One region of the Gelidimonas diazotrophica genome, then DNA from elsewhere that is predicted to be linked to it. Evidence: riboswitches for the same ligand, from Rfam matches in the RefSeq annotation. Region 1 holds a riboswitch; each other region holds the start of a gene.
What was found. A riboswitch is a leader RNA that binds a small molecule or an ion and turns the genes downstream of it on or off. The one in region 1 is predicted to bind cobalamin.

Region 1 (10,145 bases):
CAGCTCCGGCAGTTTGCGGTCCGAGGGTACAAACTGTAGCGCGACGCCGTTGTTGCAGTAGCGCAGCCCGGTCGGTTTCGGGCCGTCGTTGAATACATGGCCCTGATGCCCGCCGCAACGGGCGCAGTGGTATTCGGTGCGCGGCAGAATCCGCTTGAAATCCCTGCGTTTTTCAACTGCAGCCGGCAACACATCGAAAAAACTGGGCCAGCCTGTGCCGCTATCGAATTTTTGCGCGCTACTGAACAGCGGCAGATAACAGGCTGCGCAAACATAGTTGCCGGCGCGCTTTTCAGCGTCCAGCGGACTGCTGCGCGGCTGCTCGGTGGCATCTTCAAATAGCACTGCGTAGCTGCTTTTTGGCAACAATTTCTGCCATTCAGACTTGGATATCTTCAGAGCGGGCGCTGCCACGACCCGCGTGACAAAAGGCAGCAGACTGCCAGCCAGCAGCAGACTGGACAGATATCGGATCGATAAGCGACGGTTTAAGCGACGATTCATGACGACTCCTCATTCCCATTCCTGCATCAATTATCCACTGTGTCGGCTGCGCTTGCTGCATCCGCGGCGTTCGCAGCATGCGTTTTTGCGGCTAATGCGAATCTGGCGGTGAATTCCATTTTTTTCGTCACAATTGCGAGCCCAGCAGCGAGGCGATTTGTTCGGTGATTTTTTCTTGCCAGGGCCGCTGCTGCCACGCCTGCAGGGTGGTGGTTTTCGAGCGCCGCAGATCGTCCTCAAAAATGGCGATCTGGCGCAGCGCAAAGTTTTGGTCGATCACATTCAGGTTCGCTTCGTCGTTCAGGCTGAACGACCGGTTGTCAAAATTGGTCGAGCCAACCGACACCAGCAACGCGTCCACCACCAGTGCCTTGACATGAAACATGGTGGGCTGAAATTCGGCGATTTCTATCCCTGCCTGCAACAGTTCGCCCCAGCGCGAACGCGAAGCGCTGCGCACCACTTCGGAATCGATTGCCGTGCCGGGCGTGATGATCTGGATCTTCACGCCGCGCTTGGCCGCATCTGCCAGCGTCTTCACGGTCAGGTCATCTGGCACGAAATACGCGCTCGACAAATGGATGCTGTGCTGGGCCGCGGTGATCGCCATCAGGTACATCAGTTGCATGCTTTCGCTGCCGCCGGTGGGCGAGCTGCTGAACATTTGCGCCGCATTGGTGCCGGCGTGCTCGAGCGGCGGAAAGTACGCCATGCCGTCCAGCACACGGCCGGTAGCCTTGGTCCAGTTGTCGACGAACACAGCCTGGATTTGGCCTACCACCGGGCCTTCGACCCGGAAATGGGTGTCGCGCCAGTGCTTGTCATCTTGCGCGTTGCCGCGCCACTGGTCGGCAATGCCGACGCCGCCGGTGAAGCCGACCGCGCCATCGACCACCAGCAATTTGCGGTGGGTGCGGTTGTTCAGGCGCGCCAGTTTCCACAACACGGGTTTGTGATAACGCTCAACCTGCACGCCGGCCTGTTTCATCGCGTCCAGGCTGGCCGGGTCCATTTTCACGCTGCCGATGAAGTCCAGCATTACGTGCACCTTGACGCCGGCCCGCGCGCGCTCCATCAGCGCCTGGCTGAACTCGCGCCCGATCGATTCCGACCAATAGATATAGGTTTCGAACGTGATGGTTTTTTGCGCGCCGCGGATCGCCTTGAGCATGGCGGCAAAGATCGCGTCGCCGTTGACCAGCACTTCGACTGCATTGCCTTCCAGAACAGGCGGCCCTAGCAGGACGCCCATCGAGCGCCGGAATTGCGGGTCTTCGGTGTTGTACTGGCGCGTGAGTTGGGTCTCGATGCGATTTTCGCCGGGCAGTAAATTCAGCACGATGAACACGGCAATTAACGTAAGGATGCAGGCTATCAGTGCAGTCATGGCGCTTCGCTTGGTCATTGTGGTACTCCGACGGCGTGTGCCGTACTTTTGACAAACAGCATTCGGCCGCCATCGGCGTCTCGCCACTTGGTTTTTTCAGTATAAGAAAAGCGTTAAGCTTGGACTTGAGCGTGCGCAATGCGCGAGCTTGCGTAGTGGCAGCGCAAAAAGTGGCCACTCGCTTTGCCAGTGAACGTTAAGGCGACAGAACCAAATTTATGGCGCGTCAAGTTAAGTTAAGTCAAATCAAGGCGGGCGGAGCCTGGCCCGTCAGCACTGCTGCAGCCATCAGAACCCCAAGCAAAACAAGGGATTCCAGACGGAGAACGAAAACAAGGCGATGCATGGCGGCCGCTAATGTCATCGCTTGCAAGTCTGAAGAATCTGACGAATTTTCTATTCCTGCGACTGCAGGAAATCCGATAAATCGGTTAAACGCGCCCAAGCCGACTGCGACAGCGACCAGGCACAGCTTGATGGTAAGCGCGTTCCCGTAAGCGTTTCCAGACAGGTTATCGAAGCTCCCCAGCCCCCGATATGCGTTATACGCGCCAGTTGCCGCTATTCCCGCCAACGCAATGGCCGCTGCACGCGAAAGCGCTTTCAGGAAACCGGCGGTAGCACGTAAGTCAGGTTTTTGGAGAACGCCAGCGCACGGCAATACCATCCATCCGGAAACCATGACTGCGCCGGCCCATAGACCAATCAAAAGCAAGTGCAGCCATTCCACCGCTACATGCAATCCGAACATTCCATTGATGGCCGCGTGGCTCACGCTTACGCGTGTGAATGCAAATGCCAAAAGAAGCGCTACGATCAAGCCGTCATACAAGCGCCTGTCGTGCAATTTGTCGTGCGCCAGATATGTGCAACCGAGGCCCAGCAGCGCCACCAGTCCGCACAGTCCGGCGCGTCCATAATGGGTCAGGCTCAACATGGTCCAGAATGCGCCACGCGCATCCCAAAGACTGGAGTCGTTCATTACCGCTGTTTCCGCCCAGAGCGTACAGAAACTGCCCGCGACGCATATTCCTGCGGCGGCAAGCACGGAGAAATAAAGCCGGCGTCGCACTCGATCACACCAGCTTGCCGTGCAATTTGCTAACCAAATGCGCGCGAAAAATGCTCCGGTCATCCAGGCCAAACCGGCATTCAAGAGCACGGTGGAAATTTCTTTAAACAGCACAACCGTGTTCATTCACTTTACCGTGAATGTGTACTCGCCTTTTATGCGGTGACCGTCCTGCCCAACTACCGCCCAGCGCACGCCGTAGATGCCCGGTTTTAAGGCCGGCAGCGCAAGCCTGAGTACGGATGGCTTGGCCGGGTCTAGCTGCGACTTGGCTGCACCGACGTTTTGGCCGGCGCTATCGGTAAGCTTCACCGAACTGAATGCTGCTTCGAGTTTTTCGTTGAAATGCAGGGAAATTTCGTGCGGCGGCGCTGCAAGCGTCGCTCCCGCAGCGGGGAGCGCGTTTTGTAGTTTTGCATGCGCCCAAGCACCCGCGCTGACAAAAGTCATTCCTGCCAGTAGAGAAGTGCAAAGGAGTCTGTGCAACCGAGTCATGGCATTTCCTCTTTGGTTAAAAACAGATGAATAACGGATGTTATGCATGTTCATTATTGTGGAAAACAATGTCCACGAAAGACAGGCAAAGTACGAACAGGATTCAGAACCCAACAAGTTTCACAAATCAATGAGTATTACCATTTTTATGGCAATTTACGCATATATTCATTGCGATAAAAAATATACTCCAGTTAATACTGGGCAGGTGCCGAGCCCGCTCCCGGCAATGCGGCACTTCCGCTAAAAATATAATTTCGATGGACGGCGTGACCAGGATTTTCTTTTTTTCGCAAAATTCCATCATGTTTCAGACTAGAAATAGTTCTGGAAACAGTTTCCTTCGTAAGATCGGTGATTTCCGAAAAATCCTGCCCCTTCGGCAATGCAAAACAAAATTCCTGATTTTCATCACGCTGCGCAATCATTCCGATGAGCCGCATCACTCGATCAATTGCGAGCCCTGATCGTAATGCAACAACATCCGCGGTCCGACGCTCTGCGGCAGCCAGAATGTGCAAAAGAGAATCCTTTGACACACTGGATAACCCTTCCGGCCAAGGCGCCAGTTCGCAATCAGAAAGCGCAACGGCCAGAAATTCATATCGCCCAGATAGCAAGGTCTCGGTACCAATCACGTCGCCTTCCACTGCCAAATTTGCGAACCGCAACTCTCCATCGTTAGCGATGCGATTTAGGCGCACCGATCCACTGATCACACGCCAAGCGATTCCAGATGTGCGGGCACAATATATTTGCTCGCCTTGATGAAAGGATTTGGTCCGGCATGCCTCAAAGTGCTGTTGGCAACGCTTCCGGCTTTCTGAACGATGAAAGGGCGATGCTTTTGCGTGCATCAGGTCATTACGCATAATTGTTCTCCGACGATGCGTGTCGCAAAACCGATATTGATAGCGCTGCTTTAGTGTGCGATAGCCGCTTCCAGCCGCAATTGTCCGGTTGATTGAAACGGCGTATCCATTGCAATATTTTTTTCATGTCAAATCCACGTTTACTGATCATGTTGTCGGGCACATTTTTGGCGTCTCCGCAGTGCGGATGCCATGCGCTGGCATTGTTTTGATAGTGTTGTGAGCGCTCTGTAGGTGCCTGCGCATCTTGCCCTTTCCTTTCACGAATGCCGTGCGAAATAGCAATGACCAGGTAATGAAAGGCAATGCGTTTTTAAAGGCAAGCGAGATAGGCCGGTCTCGCGCCAATGCGAAGCCAGTCAAGCCATTCAGAGACAAATCAGGAAACGATAGGAGGGCCGCGTGGATGCGCCGCAGACCAGGAAAGCAAAGGCTGTGGCGATTTATAGAAAAAAGAGGGGAATAGATCATGTCCGCCGAAAACGGCGAATGGTGTTGTCGGAGGAGGCGGCAATCCAAAGGTGCCTGCGTGCGACAGGCAGAACGGGCAGTGCGCGGACTGATGGACAATCTCCGCTGGTGCCGTATCGTGCGTCTTGTCAGACGCTACTGCTATGAATCTCGGGCCGCCTACAGTACAAATCTCAATCCATGATGAAGATTGTCCAGACTGCTGATTGAGTACTGAGATTGCATAGGAAATCGAAGGCGCAAGCGCATTGAGCAGTATCGCAAAACATGCGATCCAGACCCGTAGCTGTCTTCGTTTGAATAATTTTCCCATTGAAAATATTATATCCGAGTATTAATCGCGATACGGGAATCGCTCTATCCGACAGACTTTCTCGGGTTCTGTAGCATCAAGAGCGGGGATGAAATCGGGGGAGCTGGCCTGCCCTGAATGGCTGGTAATTTAATTGCTGTGATGCATGTCATCATAGTTATAATGCCGCCATGCTGAACTTGCACAAGCCGAGACGATTGACGATATGGATCGCATGCTTTGCGATACTGCTCAATGCGCTTGCGCCGTCCATGTCATACGCGATGCACACCATGTCGGCGCTTTCTGGCACGTCATCCTTTTTGATGGAAGTGTGCACTGCGCATGGCACAAAACTGATCTCCGTACCCGCAGAAAAAACATCCGATGCGCCCTTGAAGTTGAATGGCGGTCAGGAAGAAAATCTCTCTGCATCCGGTCACTGTCCGTTTTGCTTGCCGCACGATGGTTCCCTATTTCTGCTTCCCCCTGGCGCAACCCATTTTGCCTTGCCGGCAAAACAGGGTCTGATGCCGCCTTTGTTTTACCAATCTCCGCATCCCCTATTTTCCTGGGCAGTAGCCCATTCGCGCGCGCCACCTGTTGCTTCCTGATTGATTTTAAATACTGCTGATTTTTCTGCCAGATGACTGGCGGAAGAGTAGCGGCATGTCAACTCTAAAAAGGAACCAACATGAAAAAAATTATTTCTCCTTCTCTTATTTTCCCTTCTCGTATTTCTCCTTCGTTTGTCACCCTTGCCTTGTCCGCTGTGTGGCAAACCGCCATCGCACAGAGTAATCCGACGCCAGAACCACCACAGGTACCGGTCATGAAAGAGGTCATCGTCAATGCGTCGTCCATCAAAATGGTGGAGCCGAACAATTCCAGTCTCGACGCCGCGATTCTGGCGCCGATGCGTGCATCCAACAGCGATACGGCGAATCTTCTGAAAGATATTCCCGGCCTCAGCCTTTACGGTGCAGGCGGCGTGTCCAGCCTGCCGGCGATCCACGGCATGGCCGATGACCGCATACGCATCAAAGTTGACGGCATGGACTTGATTTCGGCCTGCGCCAACCACATGAATTCGCCGCTTTCCTACATTGATCCGACCAATGTCGGCAGCATTAAAGTGTTCGCCGGCATCACACCCGTCAGTGCTGGCGGCGACAGCATTGCCGGCACGATCCAGGTCAATTCTGCGGCACCGGAATTTGCCCAGCCGGGTGAGGGCATTTTGCTCAAAGGACAAGCCGGCACTTTTTATCGCAGCAATGGCAACGCCAAAGGCGCAAATGTTTCAGCCACGATCGCAAACGAAAATTTGAGTGTGATCTATACCGGTTCCACGATAGAAGCGGGCAACTATACGGCTGCAAAGGACTTCAAGGCAGCTGCGCAGTCTGCTGGCACCCGTTCTTTTTTAGCGGGTGATGAAGTAGGTTCCTCAAGCTATAAATCGGAAAATCAGGCAATCGCAGTCGCTTTGCGCCACGAAAACCATATGCTTGAGTTGAAGCTGGGGCTGCAGCACATTCCTTATCAGGGCTTCCCGAATCAGCGCATGGACATGACCGGCAATGACAGCGAACAGATCAATCTTCGCTATGCCGGCCAATACCAGTGGGGCACTCTGGAAGCGCGCGTATACAACGAAAATACGCGGCACAAGATGAATTTTCTCGAAGATAAGCTACAGACCATGAACCTGGCCGGTATGCCTATGGATACCGAGGGGAAAACCACCGGCGCCTTGCTCAAAGCCGACATAGTTCTATCCGAGCGCGACACGCTCAGGGTAGGCAGTGAATATCAGCGCTATCGCCTGAACGACTGGTGGGACCCGATTTCTCCGCTTGTCAGCGGCCCAATGCAAGGGATGAAAGGCGGGAAGTTCTGGAATATCAACGATGGCCAGCGCGACCGTTTCGATCTGTTCGGCGAATGGGAAGCCCGCTGGAGTCCCCGGTGGCAGTCCCAATTGGGCATACGCAGCAGCACCATGACGATGAACACCGGCAGCGTCCAGGGTTACAACACGACCATATATCCACCCTCTACTTACGCGGCATTCAATGCAGCTGATCGCAAGAAGACCGACAACAACATCGATTTGACCGCGCTGGCCCGCTACACGCCGGATGCCGGCAGCACCTTCGAAGCCGGTTTTGCCCGCAAGAGCCGCTCGCCGAATCTGTATGAGCGCTTTGCCTGGTCGACCAACAACCAAATGGTCATGAACATGGTCAACTGGTTTGGCGATGCCAATGGTTATGTCGGCAACCTCGCTCTGAAACCGGAAGTAGCCAACACCATCAGCGCCACCGCCAGTTGGCACGATGCGGCTCAGGAAAAATGGGCGCTGAACGTTACGCCTTACTACACGCACGTCGAGAATTACATCGATGCCGCATCCTGCGCTACCGTTGGCAAAACTTGCCCCAGCCGGACCGACGGCTTTGTAAACCTCAGCTTCGCCAACCAAACTGCTCGCCTGTATGGCGTCGATGTGTCCGGTTACATTCCTTTGGCTAAGAATAGTAATTACGGCAGCTTCACTGCGACGGGCATGTTGAACTATGTCAACGGCAAAAACAATACGACCGGCGACAATCTCTACAACATCATGCCGCTGAATGCGAAATTGGCTGTGGTGCAACGTGTTGGCAACTGGACCAACACCATCGAAGGCCAGTTTGTCGATGGCAAGACCAACGTATCGCAACTCAGGAACGAGCTCAAGACCGCCGGCTACAGCCTGTTGAATCTGCGCACTAGCTATGAATGGAAGCAAGTCCGCCTCGATATTGGTGTGGATAACGCGTTGAACAAACTCTACGCATCACCGTTGGGCGGCGCGTATGTCGGCCAAAGGCCAATGACATATGGAGTGCCGGTTCCAGGCATGGGGCGCTCGATCTACACGGCTCTGAACGTCAAGTTCTAAGACTGGGCGACGGGGCGCAAGATAAGGTTTCTTGTGCTCCGGAGAGCCAAGCAGCGATAGCGAACAGGCGGATTTGAAATAAGCCGTCTTGTACGGAAAATGACAGAAACGCAGAAAAAAAGTCAGCGCCGACCTGCTTGTTTGATTTATCATTTATGCGGGAGTATGCATATAAAAATGTGCTTTTCCGCATTATTTGTATGCGGTAATAAAATATACGTTATCCAGTATATTTATAGCCGCAAGAAGTTTTCTAAGCCAGGTAGGGCGGGTGCAACCCACACCGTGACGCTATAGAGATTAGCAGCGCGGGTTGCACCCGCCCTACTAACTGCTGTTAAGAAGAATTAACGCGTTGGCTTGACACAATCCTTGCTTCACCTCGAAGATGGCGGCTTCAGGTGCCCGTCGCTGCAAGGCGAGGGGAGAATCGGGAAGGCGGTGTGATTCCGCCACGTGCCCAACGCTGTAAGGAGGATGACCCAGGCGAGATGCCACTGGCGTATGCCGGGAAGGCGCCTGGTTCAGATGAATCCGAGTCAGAAGACCGGCCTGAAAATTATCAAGCTGCACGGCCAGGCAGCGCATTTTTTTTCACGCTAGGGGAATGTCATGAAAACAATGTCGGCGCAAGCCATCCAGGATACACACGCCTTTACAGACGCAGCACGTGACGCGGTCTATCACGCCATTTTTTCCCGCCGCGATGTGCGCGGCCAGTTTTTGCCGACGCCGGTTCCCGATGCGGTACTGAGTCGCGTCCTGACCGCCGCCCACTACGCGCCATCGGTCGGCTTCATGCAGCCTTGGAATTTTCTGGTAGTCCAGTCGGACCAGGTCAAGCGCCGGGTGCACGATGCCTTTGCCATAGCCCATGCCGAAGCAGCAGAAATGTTCGAAGAAGACAAACGCAACGTCTATCGGACCTTGAAACTGGAAGGGATTCTGGAGTCGCCCGTCGGCATTTGCATCACTTGCGACCGCGAGCGCACCGGTCCAGTGGTAGTCGGACGTACCCAAATGAAGACCATGGACTTGTACAGCAGCGTATGTGCGGTACAAAACCTGTGGCTGGCCGCTCGGGCCGAGGGTCTGGGTGTGGGCTGGGTCAGCATTTTCCACCAGGCCGCACTGCAGCAAGCGCTGGGAATTCCGAAGCGCATCACCCCCATCGCTTATCTGTGCGTCGGCTACGTCAGCCATTTCTATGCCAAACCGGAACTGGAAAGTGCTGGATGGCTACCCCGACTGCCAATCGAAGAACTGGTGTATTTCAACCAGTGGGGCAATCGTGATGACCAGCAAGCCCTGATCGGGCACTTGCAACGCGACCAGGCCGCCGCACAGGAAGCCGGCCGCTAAGCCAGACCGGCTCTAAAACACGTATTGCGCGCTGGCTCCCAGCATCCAGTTGCGCCCTGGCGCCGGCTCGTAAAAACGCTTGCTGTTGTCGCCAACGATTACCGAGCCGATGTAATTGCGGTCCAGCAGGTTGTTGATCCGCACAAATTGCTGCAGTCGCCAGACGCCGACCTGCTGCTCGGCACCGAGCCGCAGGTTGGCGACCGCATAGCCGGGGGCGGGGGTTTCGGTGTTGCTGTCTTCGACGTAGACCTTGCTGTTGGCTATCGCTTCGATTGCGGCGCTCAGGCCGGAAGGCGTATCTTTCCATGCCAGTTCGCCGTACAAGGTGGCTTTTGGCACGCCCGGTATTTTTTTGCCGGCCGGCACGTTATTGAAACTCTGGTCGTAGACGGCGTGCAGGCCGGTCAACGCGAGACGGCCCGAAAAGCCGTGTTTCCAGCTAGTGTCGAGCGACAATTCGAGTCCCTGGCGCAGGGTTGCGCCGGCGTTCTTGTAACTGGTGCGTCCGCCGCTGGCAGCGTCCACCACCAGTTCATCGTCGGTGCGCACCTGGAATAGCGCGAGATTGACCCGCGTAGCGCTGCCCAGCAATGCCTTGGCGCCTACTTCAATATGGGTGCTATGCGCCGGTTTTAGGTTGAAGTTGAAGCCATCCCCGCTGCCGGAATAGAACAGCTCGTTGAGCGTCGGCGTCTCGAATCCTTTCGCCGCACTGGCATACAAATTCAGCGCCGGCG
Region 2 (10,145 bases), 1.9 Mb from region 1:
CTGGCATTCACACGCAAGGCGCTGCTCAGGCGATAGCCATAGGCCAGGCTGCCGGTCGCATGCGAACCGAACACCGAATTATCGTCATTGCGCACGCTGACGCTGGCCAGATGCGCGCCGCGCTTGAGCTGGTAAGACGCGGCGAACGAATTGGTGGTGCGGTCGCCACTCAATGCTGCTGTACTGGCATCCACTTTTTCCTTGCGTTGTTCGACGAGCAGTTGCAGCAGATCGGTGCCCAAGGTCAGATCATTCTGCCAGCTGAGGTTGGTCTGTGTGGTGTCGAAAGTGGATTTCTCTTGCGGATTGAATGGGCCTATCGCGCTGAAGGAGTCCGATTTATCGGTCGATTGGGAGATCTGCACCCGGCTATTCCACCAAGGCAATAGCTGGTTTTTCGAATACAGTGCATAGCTTCCCAACTCGCTTACGCTACGATCATCGAATGCGCCAGAGCCATTGTCGAACTGCGCATCCAGTCTGCTTTGCAGGAAAGTCAGGCCGACCTCATACCCCTTGGCCAGATCCAGAGAAAACTGGCCGCTGGCGCTGTCTCTTTTATAGCCGTCCTTGTCCGGGTTGAAGGAAGAGTTACTCGGCTTGGTCGCCGAAAAACCGTCGGCCTTTTCATGCGAGGCGCTGATCGCATAGCGGAACCGGTGCTCGCCGTCGGTCGAGCCGGATACGCCGGCATCCAGCGTGCGCGTGTCATAGCTGCCGAAGCCAGCCGCGGCGTTCAGGCGCGGTGCTCCATCACCTTTTTTGGTGAAAACCTGGATCACGCCGCCCACCGCATCGGCACCGTAGATGCTGCTCAAAGGCCCATAGACAATTTCGACGTGGTCGATCTGCGACAGTGGTATCGCCTGCCATGATGCAGCACCCGTCGTGGCTGCGCCAGTTCGCACGCCGTCGATCAGCACTACGATCTGGTTACTGTTGGCACCGCGCAGAAAAACCGTGGAATTGCTTCCCGGCCCACCGTTGCTACTTATTTCAATCCCGCGTTTGCGTTGCAGCAGTTCAGCTAGCGAACTTTGACCGGAATTGGCGATTTCTTCCGAAGAAATGCGAATGTTGTCACTTAGTACCTCCGTCAGAGGCTGTTCAATTCGCGAAGCCGTCACCATAACCGGTGCCAGCGTTTTATCGTTATTGGTTTGGGCGGATGCAGGGGCGATGCAGCAGGCAGATAAGGCAGAAGCCAGCGCAAGCGGCTTCCAGGCCGGCGTACGGCTGGGGAGGGTGGAGAAAATCATGATGTCGTTTCAAATAAAAATCCCCCGACCTGCGTCCCCGCAAGCCGGAATCAACGAAAGTGCGGGTTCGCGCGCTTCCACCTATTTTGGCCGGTATCCGGGCTGACAAGTCAGACCGCCTCACCTTCCCGTGCGAGTTGCACAGTGGTCCTGAGAGGCGGTTTGTCACTGAAACTCATAGTGACGCTTGTTTTACCGTTGCGGGGGCAGCACACGTTGGCGGGTGAGGGTGTCATCTACGCCGTGTTTCCCGTTTAACTGCAGACATGGGGATGTCTGCGGGCACCAAAACGTGCGTATTGTATGTTGCAATGCCAGCTTGCGACAACCGCACTCTAAAAAATCTTGTGCTGGTTGGCAATACGCCTTTGGTCCGTATCAACCGCATGGCGCAGGGCGCGGTTGCCACCGTGCTTGCCAAACTGGAATTTTACAGTCCGGCGCACAGCGTCAAGGACCGGATCGGCGTGTCCATGATCGAGGCCGCAGAGCAGGCTGGCCTGATCAAACCCGACACCATCATTGTCGAGCCGACCAGCGGCAATACCGGCATCGCGCTGGCCATGGTGTGCGCGGCGCGCGGCTATCGCTGCATGTTGATCATGCCTGACACCATGAGCCGGGAACGGCGCATGCTGCTGCGCGCTTACGGTGCGGAATTGGTGCTTACTCCGGGCAGCGAAGGTATGCCGGGCGCCATCAGGAAGGCCGAGGCACTGGTGGCGTCAGATGCGCGCTACTTCCTGTCGCAACAATTCAAGAATGCGGCAAATCCCGAAGTGAATCGCCGCACTACGGCTGAAGAAATCTGGAACGATACCGACGGCCAGGCCGATATTCTGGTGGCCGGGGTCGGCACCGGTGGCATTATTACCGGCGTGGGTGAAGTATTGAAAGCACGCAAGCCCGGCTTTCAGGTGATTGCAGTGGAGCCGGATGTTGTCCTGCGGCACCAAAGGTAAGTAGGACGGATTATGTTGCGTTGCGGAATAATTCTTATACGGCAAGTCGCAGCCTATACGTAAATTATTTATTGGGTATTTTAAATTATGTGAATGCTGTTATTCCGCAGTTGCTGGTTTCTCTACTTTGAAGCGATTTCGCTTTGTTTTTTTTGGTTTTTACAAGAATTTTGCTTCGAAGTAAATTTTGTTACGGTAAATCGCTTACCTTAAGATATTCTTTTGATGAATAAAACGTATAGTAAAACATAATTTGATTTATATCTTTCTGTGCCTATACTTATACTGCATTGCAGCATTTTAGATTACACAGAAGGAGTAAATTATGTCCATCAATACGCACCCAGCAAGTAGTTCACCTAGACTCAACATTCTGCAGTTCATATATTCGCGAGTGGTTCCAGTTGCGGCTGACGTCGGCGCAGAACGCAAACCCATGGGATTTTTCAAGCGCTTGGGTCAAAGGATTGAGCGCAAGGATATGGAGCGGAAGGAAGCTTATTTGGCTGATGCGTCCGATATCTATGACCTGGAACATCGGATGAAACAATTTGAGAACATGCGTTCTAATAATTCCAGTCAATGGGGCAACAATTCAAGGTACTACTGATCTGGTCTGATGTGTTTTGTGGTTTTCATGCGCAATTCAGGCTCCATAGCCCATGTAATGTAATTGAAAAAAATCAAACTTCACTGAGCCCGATCCATAATCGTCAGGTTTGGTGCATCCAGCCAATAGCGGCTAAACATTAAAAATCAATTAACTGGCTGACGCAGTGCACGCGAACTGAAGTCGCGCTGCGCCGTTGGGAGGTTGGTAATGTGCCTGTTTTTGGTGCACTAGCGCGGCATGAAAACCAAAACCCATCCCTATGCCGAGATTGCCCCTGATACAGGAACGCTCACTCGCTGCATCATTTTCCTTGCAGGTTTGCCAGCCATTTTCGTGACAATATAAGGGCAATGTTCGCTGCAACATTCCCTTGAATACTTACTTGCCCTTCAAATATTGATTGCAACTAGGTTGCATGTTTCTGTTCGTCTCTGTCATACTGCTTGCAACCGAGTTGCATGTAGTGCGCTGCCTTTATGCGTTTGTTCCTTCAATATTTAAACGATTGACTTCAATCATGTCTTTTCGCACGCAATCTCCACGAAGCTTTGTTTTTGCCGTGCTGGCTTGGCCGGCTTGGTTACGTGTGTTGGCGATTTTGCCGGCTATTCTTGCCTTATGGTTAGGCGTGTTGTGGGCGCTGGCAGGAGAATCGCCGTGGTGAGGCTGGATGATCTTACGGTTGCCTTTCGGCGGCATCCGGCTCTGCACCACGTAAGCGGACAATTTGCCAAGGGCTCACTGACGGCCGTGACCGGCCCCAACGGAGCGGGGAAAAGCACATTACTGAAGAGTATTCTGGCCTTGTTGCCGGTCAATAGCGGGTGCGTCAAGGTTGCTCCGGATTTGCGGCGCACCGCTTATTTGCCGCAACAGTCGGAAATCGACCGTAGTTTTCCGATTCTGGTGCGCGATTGCGTATTGCTCGGTTACTGGCAGCGGGTAGGGCAATTCGGTGCGATTTCTTCCGCATTGATGGCGCAAGCAGAATCAGCATTAAGCGCAGTCGGCCTGGATGGATTTTCGCAACGCGCAATCGGGTCCTTGTCGGCCGGCCAGTTCCAGCGCGTGCTGTTTGCCCGCATGCTGTTGCAGGATGCCGATTTGATCTTGCTCGATGAACCATTCAATGCGGTCGATAGCAAGACCACTGCCGAATTGTTGCGCATTGTCGCATCCTGGCATCGGGAAGGCCGCACGGTGATTGCCGTGTTGCATGACCATGCGCAGGTGCGTAGCTATTTCCCGCAAACGCTGCTGCTGGCGCGCAACGTGATTGCCTGGGGCGATACTGCAACGGTCATGACGGATGATCATTTGCGCCAGGCCAAAGTGATGGCTGAGGCGTGGGACGAGAATGCGCCGCTGTGCGAAGTTGGCGTTAGGGCGGCATGATTAGTGATATTTATCAATTTGCCGTCGCTCCCTTTCAGGAGTTCGCCTTTATGCGCCGGGCGCTGGTGGCCACTATCGCTTTGGCGATGAGCGCCGCGCCGCTCGGTGTCTTGCTGACCTTGCGCCGGATGAGTTTGTTTGGCGATGCGTTAAGCCATGCGGTGTTGCCCGGCGTGGCGGCGGGTTTTTTACTATTTGGTTTGTCGCTCACGGCGATGACTATTGGTGGTTTTCTGGCTGGCATCATCGTGGTGGCGATTGCCGGGTTGATTAGTCGCTATACCGAATTGAAAGAGGATGCCAGTCTGGCGGCGATTTATCTGGTGGCGCTGGCGCTGGGCGTGATACTGATTTCGCGTCGGGGAACCCAGCTCGATTTATTGCATATTCTGTTTGGCAGTGTACTGGGAGTGGATGTCGGCGGTTTATTGTTGGTGGCCGGCGTTTCTACCTTCAGCTTATTGGCGTTGGCGATACTGTATCGCGGCTTGTTGCTGGAGAGTTTCGATCCATCCTATCTGGCGGCCAGCGGCAGCCGCGGCATCGTGCTGCAGCAGACATTTCTGATGCTGGTGGTATTGAATCTGGTGGCGGGTTTTCAGACGCTGGGGACGCTGATGGCGGTCGGCTTGATGATGTTGCCGGCCGTATCGGCACGGCTCTGGCATGACACTTTGCCAGCACAATTGCTGGGCAGCATGCTGCAAGCCGCCTGTGCCGGGTATTTCGGACTATTGCTGTCGTACCACATTGATACGCCCTCGGGGCCGACCATTATCGTCTGCGCCGGTGTGCTGTATTTGGCCTCGCTGCTGTTCGCGCCGCGCGGCTGGTTACCCAGGTTGCGGCGCTCCTCGCATTTGCAGGGCTGAATCTATCCAGTTTCCCACCTCACGAAAGAATACAAAATGCATCAATTTTGGAAAATCCCGTTTGCGGTCTTGGCGTTGCTGGCGTCGACTGCAGGTGCTGCCGCTGCCGCCGATAAATTGCCGGTAGTGGCGAGTTTCAGTATTTTGGGTGATTTGGTTTCGGTGATTGGCGGCGAGCGGGTTGCGGTTTCCACGCTAGTAGGTCCGGACCAGGATGCACACATGTTCTCACCGTCACCGGCGGACGCGAAAAAGGTGGTGCAATCGAAGCTGGTAGTGGTCAATGGCCTGGGTTTCGATCAATGGCTAAACCGTTTGTCGGGCGCTGCCGGCTATACGGGCGCAACGGTGGTGGCTTCCAGCGGCATCAAGGCGCGCGACATGTCCGATGAAGATCATGCCGACAAGATGCATGCCGATCCGCATGCATGGCAAGATCCGACCAATGTCATTACCTATGCGGGAAATATCGCCGCTGCGCTTGGCAAAATCGATCCAGCCGGAGCGCACTACTATCAGGACAATCGTGATCGATATGTGAAATCGCTCAAAGAACTCGACGGCTGGGCTACTCAGCAGTTTGCACAGATCCCGGCGGCCAAGCGCAAAGTCATCACTTCGCACGACGCTTTTGGCTATCTGGGGGCGCGTTACCGGATCACATTCCTGGCTCCGCAAGGAACCTCGACTGAGAGCGAGGCCAGCGCCAAGGATGTTGCCAAACTGATTAGCCAAATTCGGCGCGAGCGGATTAAGTCCGTGCATGTAGAGAACATGAGCAACCCCAAGTTGCTGCAACAACTCAGCCGCGAAGCAGGCGTCACCATGGGCGCCAAGCTCTACGCGGACGCTTTGTCCGGTCCGCAGGACGCTGCGCCCACTTACCTGAAAATGATGCGTTACAACATCGAGCAACTGATGCTGGGACTGAAGTTGAATTGAAGATTGCCTCAGATTTCGAGGTTATCGATCAAGCGTGTGACGCCTATCTTGGCGGCGCACAACGCTACTAACGGCACACCTTCTGCCAGATCGCCGGCAGAGGGCGGTTGGAGGTCGATGCGCTTGCGCACGGCTACGTAATCCGGCTTCCATCCGCGCTTTTCCAGTTGCGCCATCGCGTGCCGCTCCAGTTCGAACATGTCGAGATGGCCGGTCCGGACTTCTTGCGCCACCGCGTTCAAGGTCTGGAACAGGTGCGGCGCTTCGGCCCGCTCGTCGTCTGTTAAATAGCGATTGCGCGATGACAGCGCCAGGCCGTCGTCTGCCCGATAGGTTTCGGCTGCGATGATTTCAGTCGGTAGTGCAAATTGCCTGGACATGTTGCGCACGATCATCAACTGCTGGTAATCCTTCTTGCCGAATACCGCCACCTTGGGTTGCACGCACGAGAATAGTTTCAATACCACCGTGCTCACACCGGTGAAAAAACCGGGGCGAAACTCGCCTTCCAGGATATTGCCCAGATCGTTTGGCGGCTGCACGCGGTATTCCTGCGGTTCCGGGTAGAGGTCTTTTTCGGTTGGTGCGAACAATACGTAGACGCCTTCTTTTTCCAGTTTTTCGACATCGGCCTGGAACGTACGCGGGTACTTGTCAAAATCTTCGTTGGGACCGAACTGCAGGCGGTTGACGAAAATCGATGCCACCACAGGGTCGCCGTGCCGGCGCGCCAGGCGCATTAACGACAGGTGCCCCTCGTGCAGGTTGCCCATCGTGGGAACGAATGCGCTACGCAACTGGCCGCGTAACTGATCGCGCAACTCTTCAATCGATGTGACTATTTTCATGGAATTCTTTCAGGCTTATGTCAAGTGTGCGCCGGCATTTCGGCAAGGACGAATGCATTTTGATAATCAGGTCGGCGCGTAAGCCAGCCGTACGTAAATCGGAGCAAACGGCTCTGCCTGGGTAATTTCTATCAGGGTTTCTTTTGCCAGTTCGAGCAATGCGACGAAATTCACCACTAATACCGGGATTCCGCGCGTGCTATCGAATAGATCCGAAAACTCGACAAATTTGCAGCCTTGCAAGGCACGCAAGATGCCCGACATGTGTTCACGTACCGAGAGTTCTTCGCGGCTGATCTGGTGGTGCTGGACCAGCGTAGCCCGACGTAGCAGGTCGGCCCATGCCGATTCCAGTTCTATGACGCTAATATCGGCCCAGCGCACCACACTTTGATCAACCAGTACTTGTGGCAGCAGGAAATCGCGCCCTAGTTGCGGTAGTGCATTGATCTGCAGCGCAGCCAGCTTCATTTGTTCGTATTCCAGCAGGCGGCGTACCAGTTCGGCGCGCGGATCTGCGGCTTCGTCGCTGCTATCGTTTTTCCTGGCCGGCAGCAACATGCGCGATTTGATCTCGATCAGCATGGCCGCCATCAGCAGGTATTCGGCTGCCAGTTCGAGATTGTGGATGCGCACCTGCTCGACGTATTGCAGGTATTGCCGGGTTACCTGCGCCATCGGGATGTCGAGGATATTGAAGTTTTGCCTGCGAATCAGATATAGCAACAAATCCAGTGGCCCCTCGAACGCTTCCAGGAAGATTTCCAGCGCATCCGGCGGAATGTACAGGTCAGTGGGCATGCGCAACAGCGGCTCGCCATACAATTTGACCAGCGCCGGCGTTTCAACCGGACTATCGCTGGCATTCACGACTGCTTCATCAACTGCGGTTGCGGCGTTTTCCTGCATCGACGGTTGTGCCGGTTGTGCCAGCTGTACCCTGAGTTGCACTTTCTGCAACTGGCGCTCTTAAACTTTGTTTTGGTACACGTAAGCCTGTTGCTTCACCTGCGAATCCTTGTTGCGCTCTTGCGTATTCAGATCAACCGGTTCTCTGTCCCACAGCAGGGCGCGCCCTTCGCGTTGGCTTTTTTCGATGTTTGGATTTTGTTCCTTCAAATTCTTGAGGAACAGGGTTATTTCGGATTCGTAGCGCTGGAATTGTTTGGTGAGTTTCATTATGTTTTTGATTGCCTGGTAAGTTCAAGACATTATTCTACCTTGTCTCATGGCGATTTTAACCAAAGGAAAAAGTAGTTTGTGCAGCGATACACTTGCACAATTCGTTTTAAGCGCGTGCAGATACCGCTGTCAATATACCCCGCAAAATGTCGATTGGTTTTGGCGGGCATCCGGGCACGGTTACATCGACTGGGATTACATTGGAGACGCGCCCGCAACTTGCATAACTTTCGCCAAAAATCCCACCAGTGCAGGCGCATGCTCCAATTGCTACGACAAGTTTTGGATGCGGTATAGCGTCGTAGGCATACTGCAAAGCGGCTTCCATGTTTTTTGTCACCGGGCCGGTGACTAGCAGCATATCGGCATGGCGCGGACTGGCAACGAACTTAATGCCTAGTCCTTCCATGTTGTAGTAAGGGTTGCCCAACGCCTGTATCTCTAGTTCGCAGGCATTGCATGAGCCGGCATCTACTACGCGAATACATAAGGCGCGCCCAAGAGTATGCAGAATTTCCGTTTGAATTTGCCCATGTTCCGTGCGCCAGGCATCATGCGGCTCGGGTGCTGTTTCTGTCGGAATCCCAACATGCACGATTTGTTTAAATAGTTGCCACATCAGAGGTCATGTCCCGAATAGCTGAGGTTGAAGGATTTGTTGATCAGCGGAAAATCCGGAACAATATTGCCCATGATTGCATGTTGCAGAATAGGCCAGTTCTGCCAGGAAGGATCGTGGCAGTGACAACGAAGAATCTTTCCTTGCGCATCATTTTCTAACGCCACAAATACCGCGCCGCGCCAGCCTTCTATCCAGCCTACGCCTAAACCATCGGTACTGGGTTCGGGTAAGGAGACTGTGGTTGGTCCTGGCCGTAATTGATGCGCGATTTCCCGCAACAGACGAATGGATTCGAAAATTTCTTCGAACCGCACAAATACCCGCGCCGCGACATCGCCATTATTGTGCGTCGCCATGCGAACATTGAGTTGCTCATAGGAACTAATGGGTTGATCGGCCCGCACGTCCCATGCCTGCGCGCTGGCCCGTCCGGCCAAACCGCACAAGCCGAGCTCTGCCGCCAGTTTCGGCAACACACGGCCGGCGGTAATAAACCGGTCCTGCAAGCCCGCATGCCCTTCATAGATGCTGCGAAGCGTTTTGACTTCTGCCTCAATGAGTGCACACTGCGTCATCATCAGGTCTATGCCAGAGGCGTCAATATCGATTGCCGTGCCACCGGGGACAATACAATCCATCATGAAACGGTGGCCAAACAGTTGATCATTCAGTCGCACCCAATCTTCTTTCAGCAACATGAACTGCGCTAGTCCCACCGCAAAACCAGCATCATTTCCGATCCCGCCCAAGTCGCCCAAGTGATTGGCGATACGTTCACGTTCCAGCAGCATTGCGCGCAACCATTGCGCGCGCGGCGGTATTTGGCATGCGGTTGCGGCCTCAGCGGCCATGCAATAGGCCCAGGCAAAAGCGACCGTCGAATCTCCAGAGACGCGTCCCGCAAGCTTGTATCCATCAGCGATATGAAGCCGCGTAAAAAGCTTATCGGTACCTTTGTGGGTATAGCCGAATCTTTGTTCCAGACGCAAAACTTTCTCGCCCACTACCGAGAAACGGTAATGCCCAGGCTCGATAATGCCGGCATGAATCGGGCCTACGGCAATTTCGTGTACGCCGTCTCCCGCTACCGATACAAACGGATAGTTTTCCAGCTCGCTGTCAAATTTTTCCAGTCCTGAAACCTGTTGCCGTAGCGGGAAATAGTCTCTAGGCCACCTGCCGTGATTGAGCCAGGGACGCACATCCTCTGCTCTGTTCGCGCCAATGCCCAACAGATCGAAAATTGACCGTTGCATGCGCACTGCAGCGGGGAACACCCCGGACAGGTCCGGATATCCTTCCTGTTCGCTCACCACTAGCCGAAACCAAAGCAATCCCTCTGCCACACAATATGCTGCCGAGATAATGAATTGATCGGTCTCTGGCGTTCTGTGGGTACCCCAAAGAGAGATTAGGCGTCCTCCTTCAGTCTGGATTATTTGCGCAATGC
Region 3 (10,145 bases), 1.9 Mb from region 1:
AACAAACATAGACGCCGCCGAAACCCATGCCTTCTTCGAGCATGCGGGCGAGCTTGGCGATTTCTCCGTTGGCATCCGGATCTGTGGTGCCGCGTCCAACCAGCACCAGACAGGATTCATCGCGCCGCACTGTTTGCGCGGAAAACGCTTCGGCATCAACGATACGTTCCTGGGCCAGTTGCAGCAGTTGCGGATGCAAATTGAGCGGTGCGCCAAAATGGAAGTCGATCTCGGGATATTCTCGGGCCAGCGCCAGCACCTCGCTCGGCATGTCATTCTTGGCGTGGCGCGCACCCAGCAGCACGCCGGGCACCACCGCAATTTGCCGCACGCCTGCAGCCAGATTGGCTTTAACCGCTTGGTCTATCGTCGGATTGGCAAATTCCAGATAACCGTGACTGACTACATGCTGTGGCGCACGCGCACGGACCAGCTCAACCAGCGCCTCGAACTCGCGCACGCCATCCGGATCGCGGCTGCCATGACCGGCAACGACGATGCCGAACTGAGCAGGATTTTGCATCTGCGTCATTTCAACTCCGCTGCTTCGATCTGGCTGGACATCGGATTTCGCGTGCGGATCAGCATGATGCTCATATCGGAGACATCGCGTTGTGCGCATTCGGCCAGCGTACCGCGCCATTCCGCTTCGTCGCGTGTCAGGTTTTCCCATACTTCAGTCGGATGTTCTGGCGAAATGCCATTTTCAAGCAGGTAAGCTGCAATATGGCGTGGCATGAACGAGCGCGCTGCGTCCCACGGGCAGGGGATCACGATGGCATTGCGATTATCTTCAAGTACATGCACCAGATGACGTTTGAACGGAGTCAAATCGCCGCGCCGATGAAAAGTGATGAAGGTGGTTTCATCAAAGCAGACCTTGCCGCGTGAGGCCAGAATTTGCGCCGAGGAAATGCCGGGCAGGGTTTCCACCGGATGGCCGCAGGCGCGCTCGACCCGTTCCAGATATTGGAAGCCGCTGAAGTGGATGTCACCCATGAAGACCACCACGCAACGCTTGCCGGCGTGGTGTGCTGCGGCCACTTTTTCCAGTTGTGCCACTTGATCGCGATAATTCATCAGCACCACTTCGGCGCTGGCGGGAATGATGCTTTGCACGACGTTGACCACGGCGTCGAATCCGGCCACCACGTCGGCATCACGGATTAACTCTGCACCGCGTTGCGTCAAATAACCGATGTCGCCCGGGCCTGCTCCAATACAGATAATCATCTCTGCTCCTCAATAATCGTCAATGGGATTGATGCTTCCCATGGTCATTTGGACTTACTCAATATCCAGTAGCGCAGGCCTCCGTGCCTGCGGCTCGGTGCAGGCACGGAGGCCTGCACTACTGGTAATTCGCAATATTTTGCGTAAGTCATGTTGCTCATGTTGCTCATGTTGCGTTCATGCAGCCACGGATCGTCAGCGCCAGACTTTCCGCCGACAGTTCTTCCAATGTCAGACATTCGGCCCCTAAAGCCTGCGCCAGTTGTGCGGCCCGTCCCAGGCGCAGATAACCGGTTTCGGTATCGAGTACCAGCGCCGGAATACCGCGCCCGGCCAGCATCTCCGCCAGCGCCAGGGTTTCACGCCAAGGATCGCCGCCATCGCGCAATGCCACGTTGGCCTTGCCGTCACTGAGCAATACCAGCAATGGGGGCGCACCGTTGGCAGCGGCCTGTTCTAGAGTTTCCAGCGCCAGTTGCAGCGCGTGTGGCAACGGTGTACGGCCGCCGGTGGGCAACTCGCGCAAGCCCTGTTCGGCACGATCGATGCTGCGGGTAGGTGCCAGCAGCAGCGCCGCTGCGTCCCCGCGAAAGGAAATGACTGCCACTTCGTCACGCCGTTGGTAAGCATCGGTCAGTAGCGCCAGTACCGCACCCTTGACCGCTTCCATGCGACGCTGCGCAGCCATCGAACCGGACGCATCCACCACGAACAGGATCAGGTTGGCGCTCTTGCCGACGCGAATCTGCTGGTGCAGATCGCTCTTGCTTACTTTTAATTCCAGCGGATTACCTGGTGCGGCAGTACGCAACGCTGCGCTGCGCAATGTAGCTCCGACCGCAAGGCTGGTTGGATTCTGATCCGGCACTGCACGCACCACGCGACCACGCGGCGCATCCGCGACCGCGCTGCGGCGGCCGGCAATGGAACGCGCAGAAATCGCGTCCACTGCAATCCGCCGCACAGTGCCGCTGGCTGCGGCGGCGAATACCTGCTGCCCGGTTTCTTGTTCTGATTCTTGCTCTGGCTGCGGCCCGTCTTCCTCGGATGATGTATCGGCTTTCTGCTCCTCGGGCGGCTGGCTGGCTTGCTGCATTAATTCGTCAAGCCGATCCTCATCTAGCCCCGGTTGTTCGAAAGGCTTGCGCCGACGACGGTGCGGCAGCACCAGTTGCGCCGCACTGCGCACATCGTCGGGCGTTACCTGCAAGCGCCCGACGAGTGCCGCCAGCGCACGCGATGCCTTGTGCATCACGATATCGGCACGCAAGCTAGCGACATCGAATTCGCAGCACAGATGGCTGATCAGATCGAGCAGTGCATCATCCAGTATCACGCTCGGCAACAAGCGCTGTGCGGTGGCGAGTTGCGCCCGCAATGCATTTTGCTGTTGAGCCCAGGCGCTGACGTAGCCGGCCGGATCAGCTTCAAACGCAATGCGACGGCGCACCACCTCGGCGCGCAAGGTTTTCTCGCGTGGTGCCACCACTTCGACCATCAAGCCAAAACGATCCAGCAGTTGCGGGCGCAGATCGCCTTCTTCCAGATTCATGGTGCCGATCAGCGTGAAGCGCGCCGGGTGCGTGACCGACAGGCCTTCGCGCTGCACCGAATTGATGCCCATTGCCGCCACGTCCAGCAGCACATCGACCAGATGATCTGCCAGCAGGTTGACTTCATCGATATACAGAATGCCGCGGTGCGCTGCCGCCAGCAAGCCGGGTTGAAAGGTTCGTTTGGCACCCCGCAATGCACGTTCCAGATCAAGTGTGCCGAGCACCCGGTCTTCAGTTGCACCGAGCGGCAGCGTAATGAAAGGCACCGCACAAGGCTGCACCGTTGCATTCGCGTTACTGCAAATCTCGCAGTGAACGCAGGGTTTGCCCGGCAGGCAGTTAAATGCACAGCCAAGAATACGTTCAATCGGAGGCAGAATATCCGTCAGCGCCCTCGCTGCAGTGCTTTTGGCGGTGCCTTTATCGCCCCGGATCAGCACCCCGCCCAGAGTGGTATCGACTGCGCACAGCAGCAACGCCGTCTTCAACTGCGACTGTCCGACGATGGCGGAAAATGGAAAATGCATGTTTGTCATTTTTTTCTAAGTTTATATGCCGCGCGGAGTTTCGCCGCGTGCTTCCAGCAGAGTTTCACTTTGCAGATACAGTTCGCGCAGCGCTTCCAGCGTTTGCGGTTTCGGCTCGGCCCACATGCCGCGATGGGCGGCTTCCAGCAGGCGCTCGGCGATGGCGTTCTGCGCCCACGGATTGGCTTCCTGCAGGAAGCGCTGGATCTCGGGATCGAATGCATAACTGCTGGCCATCTGCTCGTACATCCAGTCATCCATCACCTGGGCCGTGGCGTCGTAACCGAACAGGTAATCGACTGTTGCAGTCAGTTCCAGCCCGCCCTTGTAACCATGCCGCTGAATGCTCGCCAGCCACTTCGGATTGACCACGCGTGAGCGAAAAACCCGCAGAGTCTCTTCCTTCAGATCACGGACCTGAGCCCGCGCCGGATCATGGCTGTCGCCGAAATAGCGGCGCGGCTGCTGGCCGGTTAGGGCGCGGATGGTGGCGATCATGCCGCCGTGAAATTGCAGGTAATCGTCGCTATCGAAAATGTCATGCTCCCGATTGTCCTGATTGTGCAGCGCTACCTGAACGCCGGACAGCCGGACCCGGAACGCATCGCGCTGGTCTGTCCCTTGCGTGCCACGCGCATACGCATAGCCGCCCCAGTTGACATAGGCTTCAGCGAAGTCGGCATCGGTTTGCCAGTTTTTTTCCTGAATCAGCGGCAAAATACCCGCGCCGTAGCTGCCGGGTTTAGCCCCAAAGACACGATAGCCAGCGCGTTGTGATGCCTCTTCTTGCGGCAAGCCCTTGCCAATCCACTGGCCCAATTCAGCCAGATAATGCTTGCGTACGAAATTCTGCGATGGCGGCTCGTCGAGCTTGATCACGGTATTAACCGCATCATCGATCAAGTCAATCAACTGTGGGAATGCGTCGCGGAAAAAACCGCTGATACGGGTTGTCACGTCGATGCGCGGACGTTTTAGCTCCGCCAGCGGCACCACTTCGACACCGATCAGCTGACGGTTCTCCGGCCGCCACACCGGGCGCACGCCGAGCAGCGCCAGTATTTGCGCCACGTCGTCGCCGTGGGTACGCATCGCGCTGGTGCCCCAGATGCTGATGGCGACACTTTCCGGATAATCCCCGGTTTCGCGCACATGGCGCGTCAGGACTTCGTGCGCCAGTTGCTGCCCGACGCGCCACGCTGATTGCGACGGCACGCTGCGCGGATCGACTGAATAGAAATTGCGTCCAGTCGGCAGGATGTGCGCCATGCCGCGCGTCGGCGAGCCACTCGGCCCTGCAGGAACATAAGCACCGGACAAACCGCCCAACAAATTGTCGATTTCGTCCGAAGCACGGGCCAGATTCGGTACCAGTTCGCGGCAGGCAAAACCCAGTACCCGACGCAAGGCGTCGTAGCGGGCGCTGTTATCTGTCACAGCATTTTTTTGCGCAATGCTGCGTGCTGCAGGTTCTTTTACTCGATGCTTGCTCACTTGCGAGAGAACACTGCTGCGCGAACGCAGTGCCGGTTGCAGCAGCGGCCGACTGACTGCGACGCTATCGGCATCCAGGCCGGCAAATATCTTGGTCAGCACTTCGTCAATGCGCGATGCAAGATAATCGTGCGCCTGCAATTCGATGAACAATTTGCGGCACAGCACATCGATTGCCTCCAGCGCATCGGCACGCGTGACGACAGGCCGTTCGGCCAGGTGACCCAGAGCGCTGACGACATTCAATCGACGTCCCTTGGAATCCAGCAGCATCTCGATTTGCAAGCCGAATAGCCGCGCCACTTCCGCCTGCAGGCCGGGAATATCCTGATTCGGCAGACGTGTCAGCGACACCAGCATGTCCACCAGTTGCTCGTCTTGCGGCGACTGCCCGAGGATATGCAGACCGTCGCGGATTTGTGCCATCCCCAACTCACACAGGTAACCGTCGAGGTCTTCAATCAGATGGGCGACATCGGCACCTTCCATATTTGTCAGCGCAGCCGGAAGTGCTTCGTCATGCTCATGTGGATGTTCGTGCCCATGTTCATGCTCATGATCGTGTTCGTGTTCGTGTTCGTGGTCATGATGCAGCAGTCTGGCCTGCAGATCCGCATCCAGATTAGTTTGCTTGACCAATTCCCATATCTGTTGCTGCAACAACGGCAGCTTGGCCGGATCAAGAACCTCGACTTGATAATACTCATCCACCAGTTGCGTCAACTGGGCCAGCGCGCCATAGGTGTCGGCGGTAGTCATCGGCGGCGTCAGGTGATCGACGATGACCGCATGGGCGCGGCGTTTGGCTTGCGCGCCTTCGCCCGGATCGTTGATGATGAAAGGATAAAACAGCGGAATATCCGCCAGCAGCGCATCCGGAAAACAATGCTCCGACAGGCCAACGCCCTTGCCGGGCAACCATTCGAGCGTGCCATGCTTGCCGACATGGACGATAGCATCGGCGCGCCACTCGTCGCGCAACCAGCGATATAGTGCGTAGTAATGGTGGGTCGGCGGCAAATCCGGCTGATGATAGATCGCGTCCGGGTCCATGCCGTAGCCGCGCGGCGGCTGCAGTGCCACGAAGGCATTGCCCAGTTCTATCCCCGCCAGCGCCAGATGATCATCATGCAGATAGGCAACACCCGGCGCTGCACCCCATTGCGCAGTCATTTTTTCCTGCATTTCGTGCGGCAAATCGGCAAACCAATCTGCGTATTGCGCTGATGACACGCGGCCAACTGCGTGCGTCAACTGCTCGCTGGTGAGATAGGTATTGTCGTAGGCGCAGCGATCAATCAGCGCGTGGATCAGTGCGGTGCCGCTCTCGGGCAACTGATCAATTTGGTAACCGGCGTCTTGCATTGCGCGCAGGATGTGCATCAGCGAGGCAGGCGAGTCGAGGCCAACCGCGTTACCGATTTGCGATGCCTTGCTATTGGAATTGGTGAAGATGAAAGCCACGCGCTTGTCCGCATTGGGCAAGCGTTTCAACTGTGCGAAGCGCGCCGCCAGCCCGGCTACACGCGCCACGCGATCTGGTACAGGTTCGTATTCGATCAGCTCTTTCGCATGGCCGGCAGCCCTGGCCTTGAACGACACCGGCACGCTGATAATGCGCCCGTCAAACTCCGGTAACACCACGTTCATCGCCGCATCGAGCGGGTTCAGACCACGCGCCGATTGCTGCCACTGATCTTGCGTCATGCCGCTGGTAATGGCTTGCAACACTGGCACATTCAACTGTTCCAGCGCGCTGACCGACCAGCCGGCCGGAGTTGGCCCGCCCGGCGTGATCTCGCCCATCGCAAACGAGGTGGTGTTGATCAGCACGTCGATATGCGAAACTGGCTGAGCGTTGATTGAACTCGTGAAATAAGCCAAGGCAGTCGGCAGCTGTGCGCCCCCATCGCTGCCGGCACGTAGCGATGAGGTGAATACTGGCAGCACATTCATGCCGTGCTTTTCCAGCGCATCGATTAACGCATCGACAAAGCGCGTATTGCCGCTGATCCAGTGCGCACGGTAGAAAATGATGCCGACGTTCGGCCGCTGCGATCCATGCACTAATTCGCGCTGCGCCAGCCAGTCATCGATGCCAGCACCCTGGGCTAAATCCGGATGGTAGATTCCATGCTCGGGCAAGGCAACCGCAGGCTCGTAAGCGAAGCCGCTCAGTAGAAAATGATCGGATACATAACGCAGGAACTGGCCCAGATTCACGCTGCCGCCAGCTTGGAAATACGCCAGCGCCTGCTGTAATACATCCGATGCAACAGTCGATACAGCCGCCAGCTCCAAGTCAGGTTCACCGGTGCCGCTGATTGCGATCAAATGCAGACCGCGATTCTGGACCTGTCGCAGCAGTTCGGCAAAACCTGGAACGCCGCCAAGACGCCCCAGTACCCGCAAGATAATGATTTGTGCGTCGGCGAGTTCATGCGTCAGCAGAGCCGCCATCTGCGTTTCGCTTTCCAATGCCTGTAAATTTACGCCGGCAACAGCGGGAAATTCTTGTGGCAGTTGCGCCAGCGCACTCTGCAGCACGGTCAGATCGTTCGGTGCATGCGTCAGCAATGCGATTTGGGCACGCGCCGCCATTGCTTCAGACATGTTGGTTTTCCTTTTCCAATGAGCAGGTATCGCCTTCAGCCAAACGATGAAAAATCAGATCGCTGACCTCGCGCCCACCTTCCAGATGCTCGACAACGATACGTTCCAGCGCTGCCTCGTTGGCGCATTGGTACCAAACGCCTTCCGGATACACGACGAGAATCGGCCCCTTATTCTGGCAGGCAACCATGCAGTGGGTTCTGGTACGTTTGATGCGCAGTTCCGGGTGGGCGTCAATCTTCTCCCCCATCAGTTCGAACATGGCTTGCGCCTGCACGCCATCTTCGGTGCAGCGCGGCCCGACGCACATGAATACATGTCTGGTGTGGGTTCTCATCAAATTTTCTACCGTCCGGGTTTGCAGCATGGAATTCGGTACCCGACTAATTTAAAAAAACAAGGAGTATGATAATTTTTAGTGCATTTACCGCATATATTTATTGCGGTAATGCAATATACTAATATCAGTATATATATCCGCTCATCCCCGTGAAAGTGGGGGTGAGCGGATTTTCAGGGGTTACTTCTTGCGTGCTGAATAGTTGCGAGCTTCTTATAAAACAAGCCCATCAAGCCACCCAGCGCCAGCCAGAACACGGCATTCGCAATCGTCGTGGCATGGATGAAAGCCTGCGCAAGTTCGGCGGGTGCTGCGCTTGCGTGAGTTTCCGGCTGTGGCGCACCAATCAGATGTGGAACAATCAGCAACAGTGCGCCGAACAGTTTGAGTTTCCAATTACGCGTAAAAATCAGCAACGATAATCCGCCCGCCGTCACAACCACAGTGGCGAGCCACCATAGTTGCCGATCTGCCAGCGGCGCTGCTGCGGTGCCGGGCACCTCCGGCGGCAAGCCCAAAGAAGGCGCAACGAAAAAAACCGCATAGCCAGCCAGACCCCACAACAAGCCGGAACGCCAGCCTCCGGCATCACCGCGCAAGCACAGGCCGCCGCCCAGCAACAGCCCGAAACCAACGGCCAGACTGATATTGGCCAGCGCAGTGAATATCGTCCGCTCCAAACCATCAGCCGGTTGCCATGCATCCGGCGCATGTTCGTGTTCGTGCGCTTGTTCAGGGGTATGGGTATGGGTATGCGTATTTTCAGCATGTGAAGGAGCAACAGCAGCATCGGATACTGCGGCCGCAGCCGCAGCTTCCTCATATACTTCGGCCTTCGATATGATCGGGCTAACCTGAATTTTCTGAACAACGGTCAATGTCAGACCCGCCAGCAGACCCGCCAATGCGGCAGCGGTAACGATGCGCTTGAATGCCGCCATGTTAATGATCCCCGACATTGGTATTGGCATATGCATCAGTGACAAGGAAAGCCGGCGGAATGACGGCCGTCATGCGCGGCATTATGCAAGGCTGAAGTCTCGGCGAAAGCCGCGCCATACAGCAGCACCAGTCCAAGGCTGCCGGCAAATAAAACGGGTATTACTTTGTCTTTCCAGACAGTTGAGCGGGACCGCGAGCCGACGTTATCGAGCAAACCAGGTATTGAAGACATGTGACACTCCATCTTAAGGAAAACACCCAAGCCATGACAATAATCAGCGCAGAGATAGATGACATCTCCATAGCCAATCAGCGCCATAAGCACATGAATGAGCCTGTATGTTAAGAAGGAAGTGATAGACGGAGGGCGCAAAAGGCCAGCCATCTGCATCGCCCTCCGCGATACAAACTCTACGATAGCTTCAGGCTGGTCTCCGGGCTTACGAGTGGAATTTCCTTGTTGGGTTTTCCTAGATTTGCGCCTTCCCATGCATTGCACAGTGGCTTACTGCAAATCTTTTTACTCGATTACCGTTGCGGGGGCAGCGTCGGATTTGTTCTTTGTTACAGAAAACTTACCGACTTCCCATTTCATTCTACAAACGACTGTTTGCGGAATACCTGAAGCAAAGAAAATTATTATATGCGCCGAAGTTGATACAGACAAGCCATTAAAACGCGCTGTTCAGTCAAAGCGGCATCGTTCATCAGGCTTGCAATTCGTGCATTTCCAACGGCAAACACAAACATCAAAATGGTTAAAAATCGTAGCGCGCAGAAAGCTTCAACTGGCGGCCGAACGACAGAATTAACCCGGTCAGTAGCAATATCCGTCTTACTTTTTACTTCATTGCATAACGTACGCCGACAAACAGGTTCGAGCCTGGTGTTGCATAATCTTTTGCTAACTCATAGCCCTTATTAAGCACATTATTCCAGCGGCCGAACAAAGACCAGTTGGGAGCAAAATCATAACTGGCGTAAAGGTTTAGCAGGCTGTAACCAGCCATCTTAACGTTTCCAAAATCAAGGCGATCACCGGAGAATACCGCTTCAGCACCGGCTTTGAGCGCACCGATACCATATTCGGCGGCCAAGCTACCGTGCCGTTTGGCTCGACGAAAAAGGAGGGTGTCGGTGGTCTCATCACGCGGGTTTTGCAGGTCTAGCGACCCGCGCAATGTGAAATTGCCCAGTCTGGTGCTTGCGCCCAGAGACAGACCTTCCAGCAGCGCCTGATCCACATTAAAGGCACAACCGAAAGGATGGGTCGCCTGCTGCACCGGACAAATATTGGTATTTACCAGCAAATCGGTAATCCGATTATGGTAATACACAGCACTCAACTGCGACTGTCCATCGTCGTAGTGGATACCGGCTTCAGCATTTTTGCCCTTTTCCGGTTTGTTAGTCGCGATCCCAAACTCTGGGAAAAACAAT

Region 2: another riboswitch for cobalamin. It lies ahead of KGFNPO_RS06180 (TonB-dependent receptor plug domain-containing protein); the one in region 1 lies ahead of bluB (5,6-dimethylbenzimidazole synthase).
Region 3: another riboswitch for cobalamin. It lies ahead of KGFNPO_RS06175 (CbtB domain-containing protein); the one in region 1 lies ahead of bluB (5,6-dimethylbenzimidazole synthase).

What each region holds. Positions count from the first base shown of each region.
Region 1 covers NZ_CM146349.1:3,269,400-3,279,544, reverse strand. The annotation lists gene msrB (peptide-methionine (R)-S-oxide reductase MsrB) at 1-504, opposite strand, end outside; gene cls (cardiolipin synthase) at 632-1,909, opposite strand; gene KGFNPO_RS15240 (copper resistance D family protein) at 2,133-2,873, opposite strand; gene copC (copper homeostasis periplasmic binding protein CopC) at 3,090-3,458, opposite strand; gene KGFNPO_RS15230 (Crp/Fnr family transcriptional regulator) at 3,653-4,330, opposite strand; gene KGFNPO_RS15225 (DUF2946 domain-containing protein) at 4,710-5,114, opposite strand; gene KGFNPO_RS15220 (hypothetical protein) at 5,272-5,433, opposite strand; gene KGFNPO_RS15215 (DUF2946 family protein) at 5,366-5,707, shown strand; gene KGFNPO_RS15210 (TonB-dependent receptor) at 5,788-8,043, shown strand; cobalamin riboswitch at 8,426-8,613, shown strand; gene bluB (5,6-dimethylbenzimidazole synthase) at 8,656-9,405, shown strand; gene KGFNPO_RS15200 (TonB-dependent receptor family protein) at 9,418-10,145, opposite strand, start outside.
Region 2 covers NZ_CM146349.1:1,329,090-1,339,234, forward strand. The annotation lists gene KGFNPO_RS06180 (TonB-dependent receptor plug domain-containing protein) at 1-1,259, opposite strand, end outside; cobalamin riboswitch at 1,331-1,564, opposite strand; gene KGFNPO_RS06185 (PLP-dependent cysteine synthase family protein) at 1,571-2,221, shown strand; gene KGFNPO_RS06190 (DUF3563 family protein) at 2,547-2,831, shown strand; gene KGFNPO_RS06195 (hypothetical protein) at 3,250-3,498, shown strand; gene KGFNPO_RS06200 (metal ABC transporter ATP-binding protein) at 3,453-4,229, shown strand; gene KGFNPO_RS06205 (metal ABC transporter permease) at 4,226-5,101, shown strand; gene KGFNPO_RS06210 (metal ABC transporter substrate-binding protein) at 5,138-6,043, shown strand; gene panC (pantoate--beta-alanine ligase) at 6,052-6,891, opposite strand; gene KGFNPO_RS06220 (segregation and condensation protein A) at 6,958-7,800, opposite strand; gene KGFNPO_RS06225 (DUF3460 family protein) at 7,861-8,070, opposite strand; gene KGFNPO_RS06230 (NADH-quinone oxidoreductase subunit B family protein) at 8,180-8,692, opposite strand; gene KGFNPO_RS06235 (hydrogenase large subunit) at 8,692-10,145, opposite strand, start outside.
Region 3 covers NZ_CM146349.1:1,318,909-1,329,053, forward strand. The annotation lists gene KGFNPO_RS06145 (precorrin-8X methylmutase) at 1-523, opposite strand, end outside; gene KGFNPO_RS06150 (cobalt-precorrin-7 (C(5))-methyltransferase) at 529-1,233, opposite strand; gene KGFNPO_RS06155 (putative cobaltochelatase) at 1,400-3,325, opposite strand; gene KGFNPO_RS06160 (cobaltochelatase subunit CobN) at 3,338-7,423, opposite strand; gene KGFNPO_RS06165 ((2Fe-2S) ferredoxin domain-containing protein) at 7,416-7,760, opposite strand; gene KGFNPO_RS06170 (CbtA family protein) at 7,937-8,722, opposite strand; gene KGFNPO_RS06175 (CbtB domain-containing protein) at 8,740-8,937, opposite strand; cobalamin riboswitch at 9,114-9,345, opposite strand; gene KGFNPO_RS06180 (TonB-dependent receptor plug domain-containing protein) at 9,548-10,145, opposite strand, start outside.